DNA from 3 places in the Arthrobacter sp. NicSoilB11 genome. Region 3 is predicted to be linked to each of the others. Evidence: predicted binding sites of a transcription regulator. Region 3 holds the regulator's gene; each other region holds the start of a gene.
What was found. The regulator LexA, encoded in region 3, represses DNA repair genes until DNA is damaged. The targets are predictions, from matches to a motif close to TCGAACANNTGTTCGA.
Positions count from the first base shown of each region.

Region 1: LDO14_RS10790 (DUF6504 family protein) is a predicted target of LexA. The motif match lies at 2,545-2,560, and genes of this name have one in related genera.
Region 2: LDO14_RS20065 (shikimate dehydrogenase) is a predicted target of LexA. The motif match lies at 3,204-3,219, and genes of this name have one in related genera.

Region 1 is NZ_AP024657.1:2,348,807-2,354,020, forward strand. It holds gene dnaE (DNA polymerase III subunit alpha) at 1-2,138, opposite strand, end outside; gene LDO14_RS10790 (DUF6504 family protein) at 2,158-2,508, opposite strand; gene LDO14_RS10795 (hypothetical protein) at 2,641-3,030, shown strand; gene LDO14_RS10800 (chorismate mutase) at 3,058-3,381, opposite strand; gene LDO14_RS10805 (VOC family protein) at 3,398-3,820, shown strand; gene LDO14_RS10810 (SOS response-associated peptidase) at 3,903-4,646, opposite strand; gene LDO14_RS10815 (mycoredoxin) at 4,797-5,054, shown strand; gene LDO14_RS10820 (lipoate--protein ligase family protein) at 5,094-5,214, opposite strand, start outside.
Region 2 is NZ_AP024657.1:4,311,781-4,316,994, reverse strand. It holds gene LDO14_RS20085 (3-oxoacid CoA-transferase subunit A) at 1-135, shown strand, start outside; gene LDO14_RS20080 (3-oxoacid CoA-transferase subunit B) at 138-812, shown strand; gene LDO14_RS20075 (IclR family transcriptional regulator C-terminal domain-containing protein) at 836-1,648, shown strand; gene LDO14_RS20070 (MFS transporter) at 1,811-3,148, opposite strand; gene LDO14_RS20065 (shikimate dehydrogenase) at 3,287-4,111, shown strand; gene LDO14_RS20060 (IclR family transcriptional regulator C-terminal domain-containing protein) at 4,229-5,011, shown strand; gene LDO14_RS20055 (Re/Si-specific NAD(P)(+) transhydrogenase subunit alpha) at 5,173-5,214, shown strand, end outside.
Region 3 is NZ_AP024657.1:1,653,252-1,658,465, reverse strand. It holds gene LDO14_RS07730 (histidinol-phosphate transaminase) at 1-544, opposite strand, end outside; gene LDO14_RS07725 (LysM peptidoglycan-binding domain-containing protein) at 653-1,054, opposite strand; gene lexA (transcriptional repressor LexA) at 1,408-2,142, shown strand; gene LDO14_RS07715 (ATP-dependent DNA helicase) at 2,221-4,281, opposite strand; gene hflX (GTPase HflX) at 4,274-5,214, opposite strand, start outside.

The DNA of each region.
Region 1 (5,214 bases), 700 kb from region 3:
TGTTCCAGGAAGGGCCGCACCATGTCGGATTTCATGGGGCCGGGACGGAACAGTGATATATCGATGATGAGGTCGTTGAACTCCCGGGGTGCCATCTTTCCAATCAGCTCCCGCTGCCCCGGGGATTCAATCTGGAAGCAGCCAAGGGTGTGCGTGCTCCTGATCAGCTGGTATGTCGGTTCGTCGTCGAGGGGAACGGCGTTGAGGTCGATCCGGCCGTCCCCGGCGATGTAGTCAGGGCCTGTTCCGTCAGGTCCTGCCGGGTGCCTTCCTGCCTCCACCACGTCCTTCTTGCTGGGGTGGATGCGGATGATCTCCCGGACTGCGAAGGCCATGGCGCTTTGCATGCGCACCCCCAGGACATCGAGTTTGAGCATGCCCATGGGGTCCATGTCGTGCTTGTCGAACTGGCTCATGGGCAGCCCCAGGCCGCTTGGCTGGACCGGGGTGCGGTCCAGGAGTGTGGCATCGCCCAGGATCACTCCGCACGGGTGCATGGAGATGTGGCGGGGCAGCCGGTCCAGGCGTTCGGTCAGGTCCACCAGGAGGTCAAGCTGCTGGTTCCCGTCCGTGTCGCGCTGCTCCACCCGGCCAGCGAACTCCCGGAGTTCGGGCTTTTCCTGCAGTGCTTCACGGAACTTCCGGGCGGAGAAGCGCCACAACTGCTTGGCGATCTCCCCCACCTCGCCGTCGTCCATGCCCAGCGCCAGCCCGGCGTCGCGAACCGCCCCCCGGGCCCGGTACCCGTTCTGCATGCTCATCAGGGTGACGCGCTCCGGGCCGAACCGGTCAAAAATCCTGTGGTACACGTTGTGGCGTTCCGCGCTTTCCACATCGATGTCAATGTCAGGGAGGGTGGCCCGGTCGTTGGAAAGGAAACGTTCAAAGATCAGGTCATGCTGGAGGGGATTCACATGGCTGACCTCGATCAGGTAGTTGACCAGGCTTGAGGCTCCTGAGCCCCTGGCGGCCGCCCGGACCCCCATGTCCTGGATCATGCGGGATACCTCCGCCACCGTCAGGAAATAGGCGGAGAAACCCAGGTTCCGGATGATGCCAAGCTCATGCTCCAGCCGGGACAGCATCTCCTGTTCGGGTTTTCCTGAGATCCCCGGGAAACGCCTGCCGATTCCCGCATGGCAGCGCCGGATCAGTTCGGCGTGCGGATCCTGGCTGATCCCAATAACCGATGCTTCCGGAACCACTGGCTGCTTCCACCCCATATCGGTGCTGGGGTCGATCCGGCAGAGGTCGGCGAGCGCCTCTGTTTGCGCCATCAGCTGTTTGAGGTCTGCTGCACCGTAACCGGCAGCGGAAATGATTTCCTTTCCCAGTCCCAGCATTTGTTCGGAGGTTTTCAGCCAGCCCTGCCCGGTGGGCTGCAGGAGCGGTTCACCTGCAAGTTCCGGAAGGGACTTCAGGGTCCGGGCAGAATCCAGGACGTCAGCGGTTGGTGCGCCGTCTGCGGCACAGTACCTGACGGCGTTGGTGAGGATGGCGGGTACGTGGTGTTCCTCTGCGAGCCTGAGCATGCGGACTGCATGTGCGGTGCTGAAGGGAGTCCCCGGAGCGCTGAGCTGGGAGACAATTTCCGCCACGACCGTTCCAGCGGGCATGGCATCCAGCCATTGCTTGAACAGGGTCCGTGGACGCAGGTAGCGCCGGCCACCCATGGCCCGTCCGACGTCGGAATCCGGTCCAATCAGGACGGTCAGCACCGGCTTGAGGGTCTGGGGGTCAAGGGTGCGGGAGGCGAGTTCGGCACGGGTGACCGCGGCGGGCACCGCTCCCCCGGCTTTCCCCGAGGTCCTGGCGTGGGCATCGGAAACCAGCCGGCACAGCGCACGGTACCCGGCACCGTTGTTGTGGCCGCGGGCCAGCACCACCACCCTGCCGGATACCTGTGTGCGGTGATCGCCGTCGTCGTCAAATACTGCAAGGTCCACCCCCACTATGGGGTCGATGCCCGCCGCCATGCAGGCCTTGAGGTGCTTGATGGTGCCGTACAGCCCGTCCCGGTCGGTGCAGGCAAGGGCCGTTGCGCCGTCGGCTGCGGCCGCCATTGCCAGCTCTTCAGGCCAGGAGACACCGTAGTGGGCACTAAATGCCGTGGAAACGTGGAGGTGGGTAAAGCTCATGGTGATGGGAGGTGGGGATTCATGCGGTTTTGGGGCGAAGGCCGTCATGGATCCGCAGCAGCCGCCAACGGCCACTGCGGATATGGCGGGTCAGGTCAAGGGTGAGGGGTTCGGCAACGGCAGGTTCTCCTGGCCCCATCGGGCGGGACGCCACTTTGGCAGGCAGTACCTGGACCCGCCAGATTTCGTGGTCCACCACGCCCGGTCCGCTTCCCAGCGGAGCCCGGGTATCCTCTGCCCACCATTGCCGGCGTTCATACCAGCGGACAGGTTCGGCACAGACGATGTATGACGTTCCTGCCCACGTCAGGGATTCCGGCTGCCCGGAAGCGGAGCACACCACGTCAACGGACTCGCTGAACATGCCCACGTGCGCCTCCCTGCAGCTGCAGATTTTGACCCTTATTCGAATATGTATTCGAACGAATCCAGTCTACGCCGGGGAGGCAGCAAAACATAGGCGGGGGTGGACGGAGCGTGCGGCAGGGAGCAGGATGATGGCATGAGTACCGATGACGCACTCCTGAAGCAGGCAAGCATCAAGACCCAGGACTCCACCCTGGTTGCACGGTTCGACATCGACGGCACCATTCCGGACTCCGGGGCCTATGTGGTGGGCCTGATGGGAGCCTCGCCGGATTATTCCATGCAACGACGGCTGTGCATTGAGTTCATGAACGGGGAGGCAATCGCCTGCTACTCGTTCAACCGGGACCAGGGAATCGAGGAAGACTACGACCTGTCGGGAGTGTCCCACTCGGACAACAGCATTACCGGGAGCTTTCCCGCGACGGCCTTGACCGGGCTGGGGCAGGGCCATGTCCTGTCAGCCTTCAGTGAGGCGGACGGCCGGGAGTTCCAGCACGGGGTGCCGGTGGAGGAAGCCCTTTAGGGCTCCTCCGCCAGCCCCCGGAACAGGTCAGCTGTTTTCTTTGTGGATCCGCAGTTCAAGTTCAATAAACGCGGAGATCATCGCCCGGTAGGTTGCTTCGACGATGTCCGGATCGATGTCCTTTTTCTCTGCGGCGGACCGGACGTGCTCGATGATCCGCTCCACCCGTCCCGGGGCACGCACCTCTGCGTCATCACCCTTGAGGGTCCCGGCGATCCTGATCAGCCGTTCGCGGCGGGCAATGAGGGTGACAATCTGTTCATCCACCTCATCAACGGCAACCCGAACGGCAGCGAGCTGTTCCTTGTCGGCCCGGGCATCCCTATCGTTTCCTTGAATTGTCGCCATCATCTGACAGTATCGAAGCATGGAGCCAAGAGTCGACTTTATCTCCCTCGGAGTCCGCAATGTTCAGGCATCCCGCGACTTCTACGTTGATGGCCTTGGCTGGCCGGTCCACCGTGAGGTTGCCGGGGAAGTGCTGTTCATCCAGGTGAACCACGGCCTGGTGCTGTCCCTGTGGGACGTCCGCCAGATGCAGGCCGAAGCGGGCACCAGCCCTCCCGCCGGCATCCCCTGCATCACCCTCAGCCACAACGTCGCCGGTCCCGGGGACGTGGACAGGGTCATGGAAGAGGCCGCGAAGGCCGGCGCTGACATCATTGCCGAGCCGGTCACCCAGCCGTGGGGCGGCTACACGGGGTATTTCGCCGACCCCGACGGGTTCCGCTGGGAAGTGGCGTACAACCCCACGTGGGGAGTGGACGACGCCGGCAGGGTCACCGTCTGATCCCCGGCCTCACCATGGGGTGCGGCTGCTGGAGCTGGGCTGAAAAACAGGGCTGGGAAAACAGGGCGCTAGAACAGGGCAGCTAGAACAGGGCTTCGACCGGGCGGATCAGTTCGGGGCCGTTATTGCGGACATTGCCCACTTCCTTGCCCACCGACTCCACCCGCCAGTCGGCCGCGGCATTCTTGACGCCGGACCGCACCAGGTCCACGAGTCCGGCGGCGTCATCCGCCTGCGGATCCAGCCATGCCTCCATGGTGTCCCTGTCCATGGGCAGGGGGACGCGGTCGTGCAGCTCCGTCAGCTTCCCGAAGATGGTGGATTCAGACCCCGGCGGAGGCGTGTCTGCCGTGAGGATGGACGTTGAGAGCAGCCAGCGGCCCGGATCCCCTTCGGGAACGGAGGGGTCCTTCCACCACTCGTAGAGGCCGGCGAAGACCAGCCCGTGGTCCGTGCCCGGGTGCACGTAGTAGGGCTGCTTCGACTTCCCAGGTCCCTGCTTCCATTCGTAGTAGCCATCGGCCGGGACCGCGCAGCGGCGGGACTGGACTGCCTTCCGGAACGCCGGCTTCTCCAGCACCGATTCGCTCCGGGCGTTGATCATGCGGGAACCGATTCCGGGGTCCTTGGCCCAGGACGGGACCAGGCCCCAGCGTGCCACGTGCAGCTGGCGCACCTGCCGGGGCGCGGCACTGTCATCCACCAGGCGCTCCAGCACGATGGGGACGGCATCGGTGGGTGCCACGTTCCACGACGGCGGGATGCTCACCTCGCTCTCCAGCTCGGCATCGAACTCAGCCAGCAGGTCCCCCACGGCACGTGCCATTACGTAGCGTCCACACATGGCACCAGCTTGCCACCGCCCGCCACAAACTGTCATCCGGCGCCGTTCCAGGCGTCAGGCACCGGGGAATACCGGCAGCCACGCTACGGTTGACGGTAAGGAAACCTTTCAAGCGACGTATAGGAGATCCCTGTGGACTTCACTCCCGAATCCGGCACCATCACGATGTTCTCCACCACCTGGTGCGGCTACTGCAACCGGCTCAAGAAGCAGCTGGACGCGCAGGGCATCGGCTACACGGAAGTCAACATCGAAGAGGTGGACGGCACTGCCGAACTCGTGGAGCAGCTGAACGGGGGCAACCGTACGGTTCCCACCGTGCTTTTCCCGGACGGCTCCGCAGCCACCAACCCGTCTGCTGCCGAGGTCAAGAGCCGGCTGGCTGCCTGACCGGCCCAAGGCGCGGCATCGCCGCAACTTTAGTGCGGGTCATGCCCCCAGGCTGCTGAAGGAAGCAGTTTCCAGGGTGGCATGGCCCGCATATGTTTCCAGCAGGGACCGCTCAACGGCTGCCACGTCAAGGCCGGGCACCAGGTCGTTGGCGGCACCG
Region 2 (5,214 bases), 1.7 Mb from region 3:
CAGGTCTCCGAGATCGTGCCCACGGGGGCGCTGGACCCGGAAAACGTGGTCACCCCCGGCATTCACGTCAACACGGTTGTCCGCGTCCCGGCCTCAGACCGCAGCGCAACCGGCACCAGCGGAAAGGTGGCCTGACCTTGACCACTGCAACATCACTCCAGACCTCCGCCACGCCCCTGGGCCGGGATGACCTCGCCCGGCTCGTGGCCCGCGACATCGCCCCGGGCTCGTTCGTGAACCTCGGGATCGGCCAGCCCACCCTGGTGTCCAACTACCTCACCGAGGACCAGAACATCACCCTCCACACCGAGAACGGCATGCTGGGCATGGGCCCCGAAGCCAAGGGCGACGAGATCGATGAGGACCTGATCAATGCCGGCAAGATTCCCGTGACCGAACTCCCGGGCGCTTCCTACTTCCACCACGCCGACTCCTTCGCCATCATGCGCGGCGGGCACCTGGACATCTGCGTCCTGGGCGCCTTCCAGGTCTCGGCCACCGGTGACCTGGCCAACTGGCACACCGGCGCACCCGGGGCGATTCCCGCCGTCGGCGGTGCCATGGACCTGGCAACCGGCGCCAAGGACGTCTTCGTCATGATGACCCTCCTGACCCGCGACGGCGCCTCCAAGATCGTCGAGGCCTGCACCTACCCGGTCACCGGCGTCAACTGCGTCACCCGCGTCTACACGGACAAAGCCGTCTTCCTCACCGGTCCCAACGGTGTCACCGTCCGCGAGACTTTTGGCTGCACCCTCGAGGAACTCCAGGAACTCATCCCCGTCCCGCTCAAGGCCGCCTCGGCCGGCTAAGGACGGCCCTAGGATTGGTTACCATGACCGACGCCGCAGGTACCGATATCCAGCCAACCCCGCAGGCCAGCGACCAGTACGTCCAGTCGCTGGCCCGCGGGCTGGCGGTGATCCGCGCCTTCGACGCCGACCGGCCGGTCATGACGCTCACCGAGGTGGCGGGCCGCACGGGCCTGACCCGTGCCACGGCACGCCGGTTCCTGCATACCCTGGTGGAGCTGGGGTACGTGCGCACCGACGGCAAGACCTTCGCGCTGACGGCCAAAGTCCTCCAGCTGGGCTACGCCTACCTCTCCGGGCTGTCGCTGCCCCAACTGGCCCAGCCGCACCTGGAGGAACTGTCCCTCAAACTCGGCGAATCGACGTCGGCCGCCGTGCTGGACGGCACCGACATCGCCTACATTGCCCGCGTCACCACGCGCCGCATCATGACCATCGGGATCACCGTGGGCACCCGGTTCCCCGCCTACGCCACCTCCATGGGCCGGGTCCTGCTGGCCCACCTGCCGGCGTCGGACCTCAAGGCCTATCTCGCCGCGGCCGACATCAAGCCCCTGACCCCCCGCGCCCTCGGGTCCGTCCAGGAACTGTTGGCCGTCCTGGAAACGGTCCGTGCACAGGGCTGGTGCCTGCTGGACCAGGAACTGGAGCTGGGCCTGATGTCCGTTGCCGCTCCTGTGTACGACGGACCCAAGGTGGTGGCCGCGGTGAACGTCTCCCTGCAGGCCCAGTCCGTGGAGGCCAAACCGGACCGGGAAGCCTACCTGGCCTCGGTGGCGCAGGAGATCATGGCCACCGCGAAACTCATCTCCGCGGACCTGACCGCCCGCGGTTAGCAATACCACCCCAGCCGTGCGTCCACTCCTGGCCTGAGTGCGCCGGGACTGTTCCTGCGCACTCAACCAGGGCCTCGCCGCGCCGCCAGGTTAAGCAAGAGGACGACGGCGGGTGCTTCCCGCCGTCGTCCTCTTCTGTTCGTTATGGGGCTGTGAATGCCCCTACCGGACGGGGTTGCCCAGCTCCCGCAGCGGCGTCTTGGCGGTCTCGCGCGCCCACCAGGCGCCGGCCACGGCGAGGATCGACGAGCCCGCCACGATCCAGGCTGCCGGTCCCCAGTTCGCCTTGTCGGCGCCCACCAGGGCGGTGCCGAGCAGCGGGGTGAAACCGGCGCACAGGATGCCGATCTGGAGCCCGATGGCCATGCCGGAGTAGCGGACCTTGACGTTGAAGAGCTCGGAGAACCAGGCCGGGTAGATCGCGTTGGACATGGCATAGGTGCCGGCGGTGATCAGCGTGCTGGTCAGGAAGATCATGGGGATGTTGCCGGTGGCGATCACCGAGAAATACACGAAGATCATGATGCCGGAGCCCAGGACGCCGATGATGAAGATGGGCCGGCGGCCGAACGTGTCCGACAGGCGCGCGGTCAGGGGCTGGGTGAAGACGGCAAGGATGTTGCCCACGATGCTGACCCACAGCATGGTGGAAGCGGGAACGCCGACGGACACGGCGTAGGCCAGGCCGAATGACTGCATGAACGTGTTGGTGACCGTTTCGAAGGACATGAGCGCCACCTGGAAGAACTGCGCCGGGTGGGTCTGGAACATCTTGGCGAACGGAAGCTTCACCAGTTCACCGTGCTCCTGCTTTTCCTCGAAGACCTCAGGTTCGGCCAGTGACCGGCGGACCAGGTAGGCGACGATGAGCACGATCAGGGAGAGCCAGAACGGGATCCGCCAGCCCCAGGCGAGGCGGTCGGCCTCGCTCATGGCAGCCACGGGCAGGAAGGCCAGGGATGCCATGACGATGCCCGCGGAAATGCCGCTCATGGCAAAGCTGGCGAAGAAGCCGCGCCGGCCCTCGGGAGCCTCTTCCGTGGAGAGGGCGGAGGCGCCGGCCGTCTCGGCGCCGGCGGAGAGGCCCTGCATCAGGCGGAGCAGGACCAGCAGCGCGGGTGCCCAGTAGCCGGCGGTGTTGAAGTCCGGCAGGGCGCCGATGAGGAACGTTGCGCTGCCCATGAGCACCAGGGTGAGCACGAGCGTATTCTTCCGGCCGATCTTGTCACCAAGGTGGCCGAACACCACGGCGCCGAAGGGCCGGGCCACGTATGCCACGCCGAACGTGGCGAAGGAGGCCAGCAAGGCAACCGTGGGGTCGCCCGCCGGGAAGAAGATCTTCGAGAAGACGAGGGAAGCGGCAGTGGCGTAGATGAAGAAGTCGTAGTACTCCAGGGCGCCGCCGAGGAATGCGGCCAGCGCTGCCTTCTTGGCGCGCTTTAGCCGGCGTTGTGCCTCAGGCGTCGGCTTGGCCTGGGCTCCTGCTGCGATGTCGGTCATGTCCGGGTTTTCCTTCCACGCTGAAGGCGGGGGATCTGTTCTATTTGTACGCATTGCGAACATGTGTGCGTAATGCGCCTACAAAGAGGATACTAGTCGGTGACGCCAATCACAACGCCGACGGAAAGGTGCTTCACGATGGAACCCTCCCGCTTAGTCCTGATCGGATCAGCAGCTTCCAAGGCCATGTCCCCGCGCCTCTGGAATCCTGTTTTCCAGGAACTCGGCCTTGAATGGACCTACGATGCCTGGGATGTGCCGGCCGGCGGCGACCTCGACGAGGTCCGCAGGCGGCTTCTGGCGCCCGGCATCGTGGCGGCCAACGTGACCATGCCGCACAAGCACTGGGCGGCGGAAACAGCGGACGAGGCAACAGACCCAGTCCTGTTGAGCGGTGCCTGCAACCTCCTGGTTCGAAAGGGCACACGGCTGGTGGGGCACAACACCGATATATCCGCCCTGACCGCGCTGCTGGGCGGCCAGTACCAACGGCACGCCCTCCTCCTGGGCGCCGGTGGAGCGGCAAGGGCCGCGATGATCGCCCTGGAGGGGCATCTGGGGACCGTTTCCATCACTGACCGCGACCCGCACGCCGCGGCGGAATTGCTGGATCTTGCCCGGGAACGCGGCATGGACGCCCGGACGGTCTCCTGGCAGCAGGGGCAGGAGCTGTCCGCCGATGCCTCCCTGATCGTGAATGCCACTCCCATCGGCAAAAGCATGTCCGACGGTCCGGCATGGGGCGACGGCCCACTCGCCCCTGACGCCGTCGTCTATGACTTCGTGTATGCCCGCCACACCACTGCAAGCGTGGCCCGGGCGCGTGGCATGGGAGTCCGGTGCATCGATGGCTGGGAGCACCTGCGGGAACAGGCGGTGGCCATGGTGCCGCTCCTGGGGCTCGACGGGCAGTCCGGGAGGCTGCTCAAGGAAACGCTGGAACGCATCCGGGCAGCCTCCTGACCGGCGGGCCGCACCCCGCACTCCAGTGCCCACCGGCCCGATATGATCGGACAGGCGCTGAAGCCCGGCGGACCCTGTGCCGGGGCGCCGACCGTCGGGAGAGGAACCGCAACGTTCATGGAGGAGCAGCCAGCCTACTTTGTGAAGTCGGTTGAGAAGGCCTTCGACGTGCTGCTCGCCTTTTCCGCCGACCAGCCACGGCTCACTGTTTCCCAGGTTGCTGCCCGGACCGACATGACCCGCGCCTCCGCGCGCCGGTTCCTCCTGACCCTGGCAGATCTTGGCTACCTCCGCGCCGAGGGCCAGGCCTTTGAACTGACCGCCCGTTCCCTGGACATCGGTCGGGCCTACCTGGCCGGCCTTACGCTTCCCGGGGTGGCCCAGCCGCACCTCAAGGAACTGGCGGAGGACCTGAACGAGACCACGGCCTTGTGCATCCTCGACGGCGGCGACGTGGTTTACGTTGCCTGCGTGCCGTCGCCGCGGCTGTTGAGCGTCTCCATTACCGTGGGGACCCGGTTTCCGGCCTGGGCGACCTCAATGGGCCGGGTGCTCCTCGCCGGAATGCCCCCGGCGCAGCTCGAGGAGTATCTCCGCACGGTCCAGCTGCACCGCTACACCGACCGCTCCATCAGCAGCATTGACGACCTGCGTTCCGAAGTGGAGCTGGCGCGTAAAAGGGGCTGGTCCATGGTTTCCCAGGAGCTCGAGGAAGGCCTGCGCGGCGTGGCCGTGCCGGTGCGGCGGGGGAACGAGGTGGTGGCTGCGGCGAATGTTTCACTGCAGACGCACCGGGCGGCCGCCCAGGACATTGAAGCGTCAGTCCTTCCCCCGTTGATGGAGACCGCGCGGCGGATCGCACTCGATTACGGCGGCCCTGGCCCAACCACCCGCGGCTGACCCTCCCTCCCGCGGTGGACCGCGCTCAAGGCCGCTTGCCATGTAACTGTTTCCACACAAGCACAGCGCACCACTCCCGCCGCAGCTGAACGGGCCATAGACTCTAGCCAACTGCGTGCAGCAGAGCCGCTGCATCGCTTGTCAGGAGGAGGGGTCGGCGGGTGAAACTGGGCATACCGCGGGAACGCCGGGAGGGCGAGCGT
Region 3 (5,214 bases):
CCACAACGTCAAGCCCCAGGCCGGTCCCCGTGGGGTTGTTGGGCGAGCAGAGGAAGACGATGTTGGGCCGCAGCTCCTCGACCTGCCGGGCGGCGGATTCGGCGCTCAGGTCGTAGCCTTCCGAGCGCACTCCCGTGATGTATTGGGTGTCGGTTCCGCTGGCGAGCAGAGGGTACATGGAGTACGTGGGTGGAAAGCCCAGGGCGGTGCGGCCGGGGCCGCCGAAGGCCTGGAGGATCTGCTGCAGGACCTCGTTGGAGCCGTTGGCTGCCCAGAGGTTTGATTCGTCGAGCCCGTGCCCCAGGTATTCCGCGAGAGCTTTCCGCAGGTCGGTGAATTCCCTGTCCGGGTACCGGTTGAGGCCTGCAGCTGCTTCCGTGACCGCCGCGCTGATGGCGGCGCGCACGTCCGCCGGAACACCATGGGTGTTCTCATTGACGTTCAGCAAAATGGGAACGTCCAGTTGGGGTGCCCCGTAGGGGGTCAGCCCGCGAAGATTGCTGCGGAGGGGAAGTCGGTTCAGACGCTCTAGCTGGTCGTTCACCTGAACAGTTTAGTTGCCGCGGCAACTACCGGAAAATGTGACGGATTCTGTTCGCCACCGGCGTTGCTGTCCCGGTCATCTTTCTCAAAGGCCAACCCCAGGTGCCGCTCAGTGCGTGGGGACGAACAGCTGCTGCCCCGGCAGCACAGCGGCGGCCGGAAGGTTGTTGAGCTGGACGATGTCCGCCACCACGTCCCGGGCATCGCGGTCCGGAGCAACAGCGCCTGCGATGCTCCACAACGACTGGCCCGCCTGCACCGTCACGGTGACCGTCGGCGTCACGGCCAAATCCGCAGCTGAATCGGATGCCTTGGCCGGTGCGTTGAAAAGTCCGGACAGGGACAGCAGGAGTACCGCGAGGAGCACAAGCGGAACTCCGATCAGGACGATCCGCCCCCGGCGGGTCAGCCGCAGGGGCGCTGCTGACGGCGTCCGGCGCTGCGAGGGCTTCCGGGTCTGCAGGGAAACGCGGTGCGTAGGTGAAACCTGGTGAAGAGATAAAGCTGACATGAACTAAGCCCTCCTGGACCTGCCGTGCTGCCCGGGTGTCCGCCCGCTGCCGCCCTGCCGTTCACACCATGTCCGGAGCTTCTCCGGCCATGTTTTCGAACGGGGCAATCGCTGGCTAGAACACATGTTCGAACTTTGCTTGTTAAGTTTTAGCACCTATCAACGAACAATGTCGAGACTCGCTAGAACAAATGTTTGAAAAAGCAATGTGGCTGGCCTAGCTTTGAACCAAAGAACAACCACCACTGAAGTTGAACAGCAGGGTCTGACAATGACAGTGGGAGTCCTTCCGGCGGCGCTGTGGAACAGGCCGCAACGGAAGATCCGGCGGCAAGCGAAAGGCATTGGCGAATATGGCAGCAGCAGCCGCCGGGGGCAGGACCGCCCCGCAACCCAGGAAGACCGCCAAGGGCTTGACCCCCCGGCAGAAGAAGATCCTCGAGACCATCCAGCGCTCGGTCAATGACAACGGCTACCCGCCCTCCATGCGGGAGATCGGCGACACGGTTGGCCTGGCCAGCCTGTCCAGCGTGACCCACCAGCTCTCGCAGCTGGAGAAGCTGGGTTACCTGCGGCGCGACCCCAAACGGCCGCGGGCCATGGAGGTGCTGATGCCCCTCACGCTGGACAGCGGAAGCAATGCCGCCGGCGCCTCCCCCGCGCCGCAGGCCACGGGCGGCGGTGCCACGGTAACGGAGCTGCCCACCGCGCTGGATACGGCCATGGTTCCGCTGGTTGGCCGGATCGCTGCCGGCGGTCCCATCCTCGCTGAGCAGCTCGTGGAGGATGTCATGCCGCTCCCCCGCCAGCTGGTCGGCCAGGGCGAGCTCTTCATGCTTAGGGTGGCCGGCGACTCCATGGTGGATGCCGCCATCTGTGACGGTGACTGGGTGGTGGTGCGGCGCCAGGCGGACGCAGCCAACGGGGACATCGTTGCTGCCCTGCTGGATGACGAGGCAACCGTCAAGACATTCCGCCAGCGCGACGGCCACACCTGGCTGCTGCCCCAAAACACGCAGTACGAACCCATTCTGGGCGACCATGCCACCATCATGGGCAAGGTTGTCTCGGTCCTGCGTTCCCTCTGACCGCGTCTCCCGCGAAGGGACGGCCTGCCGGAAATTGCACGGCGGCTGCCCCCGCTGGCGTCGTTCGCCTGCCGGGCCCTACGTGGCCGCGTCCGCGCCCAGCCTGGCCAATGCCGCCAGCGCCTTGCTGCGGTCCGTGGTAGCCCAGAACGGCGGCAGGGCGCCGCGGAGGAATCCGGCGTAGCGCCCTGTTGCCAGCCGGGAATCCAGAACGGCCACCACTCCCTTGTCTCCCGTGGACCGGATCAGGCGGCCGGCACCCTGGGCCAGCCTGATGGCGGCATGCGTGGCCGAGACGGACATGAAGCCGTTTCCGCCGGCCTGGGCCACGGCACGCGAACGCGCGGTCATCAGCGGATCATCCGGCCTGGGGAACGGGATGCGGTCGATCACCACCAGGCGGCAGGAGCCTCCCGGAACGTCAACCCCCTGCCACAGGGACATAGTCCCGAAGAGGCAGGTGTCCGGTTCGTCGGCGAACTGCTTCACCAAAGCGGTCATGGTCGACTCGCCCTGGCAGAGGACAGTCACATCGAGCTTCGGCCGCAGGGCGTCGGCAGCCTCTTCGGCAGCCCGTCGGGATGAAAACAGGCAGAGGGCACCCCCGCCGGACGCTTTGATGAGCGCTTCCAGTTCCTCCAGCGCCTCCGGCGAAACGCCGCGGCCCGGCTTTGGCAGGTGGCCGGCCACGTAGAGGATGCCCTGTTTCGGGTAGTCGAAGGGCGAGCCGACATCCACACCCGTCCAGCTGGGTGCGCCGTCGCCGATAAGGCCCAGTCCCCCGGCCGCGGGTTCAAATGCCGAGCCAATGGCGAGGGTTGCGGACGTCAGCACGACGGTGTGCCCGGCGAAGAGTCCTTCCCGGAGCCTGCCTGCCACGGACAGCGGCGCGATGTTGACCAGCACCGGGGCATTGTCATCGGGCTGGGAATATCCCTGGCCGGGATCGAACGTGCCGGCCCGGGAAAACCACACGACCTCGCGGTTTTCACGGGCAGCAATAAGCCGCTCACACAATTCCAGGATGAGCATGAGGCGGGACCGGGCCAGCTGCCGGCCGCCGTCGGCCGTGGCGTTGCTGTCCCCCTTGGAATCGGACAACGCGGCCCGGCACGCCTCCCGCAACTGGTCCATGCAGTCCAGCTGTTCGTCGTTCAGCCCGTTGGGAAGCAGGCCGCTGGGCGCACCGGCGAGGGCCAGTTCAAGGTTTGCGGCTGCGGCGTTCAGCGCGTCCACCGTGATGGCGGTATGTTTGCGGGCGCCGGAAGCGGCAGCGTGGACCATGGCCACCGACAGCTGACCGGACACGGCTCCGGTGACCCGGTCCTGCAACTCGTGCGCTTCATCCACCACCACGACGTCGTACTCGGGCAGGACTGCAAGTCCTTCGAAGGCGCTGACGGCCAGCATGGCGTGATTCGTCACCACCACATCTGCCTCGGCTGCGTCCTGCCGGGCCAGCTCGCTGAAGCACTCGGCGGCCATGGGGCACTTTTGGGCCCCCAGGCACTCCATGGAAGTGACGGAGACCTGGCGCCAGGCACGGTCCGTCACACCAGGCAGGAGCTCATCCCGGTCGCCGGTGGCCGTCTTCTCCGCCCACTCGCGGAGCCGCACCACCTCCTTGCCAAGCTGGGACGAGGGTCCGCCCACGGAGGCGGCAAAGTGCGGGACGCTGGTGTCTTCGCCCAAGGAGAAAAGCTGACCCTCGGAAGGCTCCTCGGAGGGGAACCCGCCTTCCAGTTTGTGCCGGCAGACATAGTTTGACCGGCCTTTCACCAAGGCAACCTTGACCGGCCGTTCCAGGGCCGGGGTGATGTTCTTCAGCAGCCGCGGCAGGTCCCTGCCAACAATCTGGGTTTGCAGGGCCAGCGTGGCCGTGGACACCAGAGCGGGCTTGTTGCTCTCCAGGGCGTGGGCGATGAGCGGCACCAGGTAGGCCAGCGACTTGCCCGTGCCCGTGCCCGCCTGGACCAGCAGGTGGTTGCCGGTTTTGATGGCCCGGGCCACCTGCCGGGCCATCTCGTGTTGTCCGGTGCGGCTTTGTCCGCCCATGCCGGCGACGGCGCGGTCGAGCAGTTCGATGACGAACTGCTCGCCGGCCGTCTGCGCGGTTTCGCCGGCGGCGGGGTCACTCATTGACGATGAATGGTTCCAGTTCGGACGCCAGGCCCTCGCGGACCTTCACCGCAGCCCTGGTACCTGCCTCAACGTGGTCAACGCTGAGGATTTCAGCGTCGGACTCATGGAGCTTGCTGACCAGGTCTCCGCGGTCATACGGGATGAGGAGTTCCATCTTGACCGAAGGCCGGGGAATGGCTTCGCTGATGGCCTTCAGCAGTTCCGGGATGCCCTCACCCGTCCGGGCCGAGACCACCACATGCCGCGGTTCGCGCTGCTTCAGGCGCTCCACCACGAACGGGTCAGCTGCATCAGCCTTGTTCAGCACGATGATCTCCGGCACCTTGCGGGCATCAACTTCGCTGAAGACCTTCCGGACGGCGGCGATCTGCCCTTCGGGGTCCGGATGCGACACGTCCACCACGTGCAGGATCAGATCCGAGTCCGCCACTTCCTCGAGGGTCGAACGGAAGGCCTCCACCAGCTGGGTGGGCAGCGAACGGACGAATCCAACGGTGTCGGCCAGGGTGTATCCCAGGCCGTCCGCGGTTTCCGCCTTGCGGACGGTGGGATCCAGGGTGGCGAACAGTGCGTTCTCCACGAGGACTCCGGCGTCCGTAAGCCGGTTCAGCAGTGAGGACTTGCCGGCGTTGGTATACCCGGCGATCGCCACGGAGGGCACTTCATTGCGACGGCGGTTGGCCCGCTTGGTCTCGCGTGCCGGCTTCATTGCGGCGATTTCACGCCGCAGCTTCGCCATGCGGGTACGGATCCGGCGCCGGTCCAACTCGATCTTGGTTTCACCAGGACCGCGGGAGCCCATGCCGGCGGCAGCGCCACCCACCTGGCCACCGGCCTGGCGGGACATCGACTCACCCCAGCCGCGGAGGCGCGGAAGCAGGTACTCGAGCTGCGCGAGCTCCACCTGCGCTTTGCCTTCACGGCTCTTGG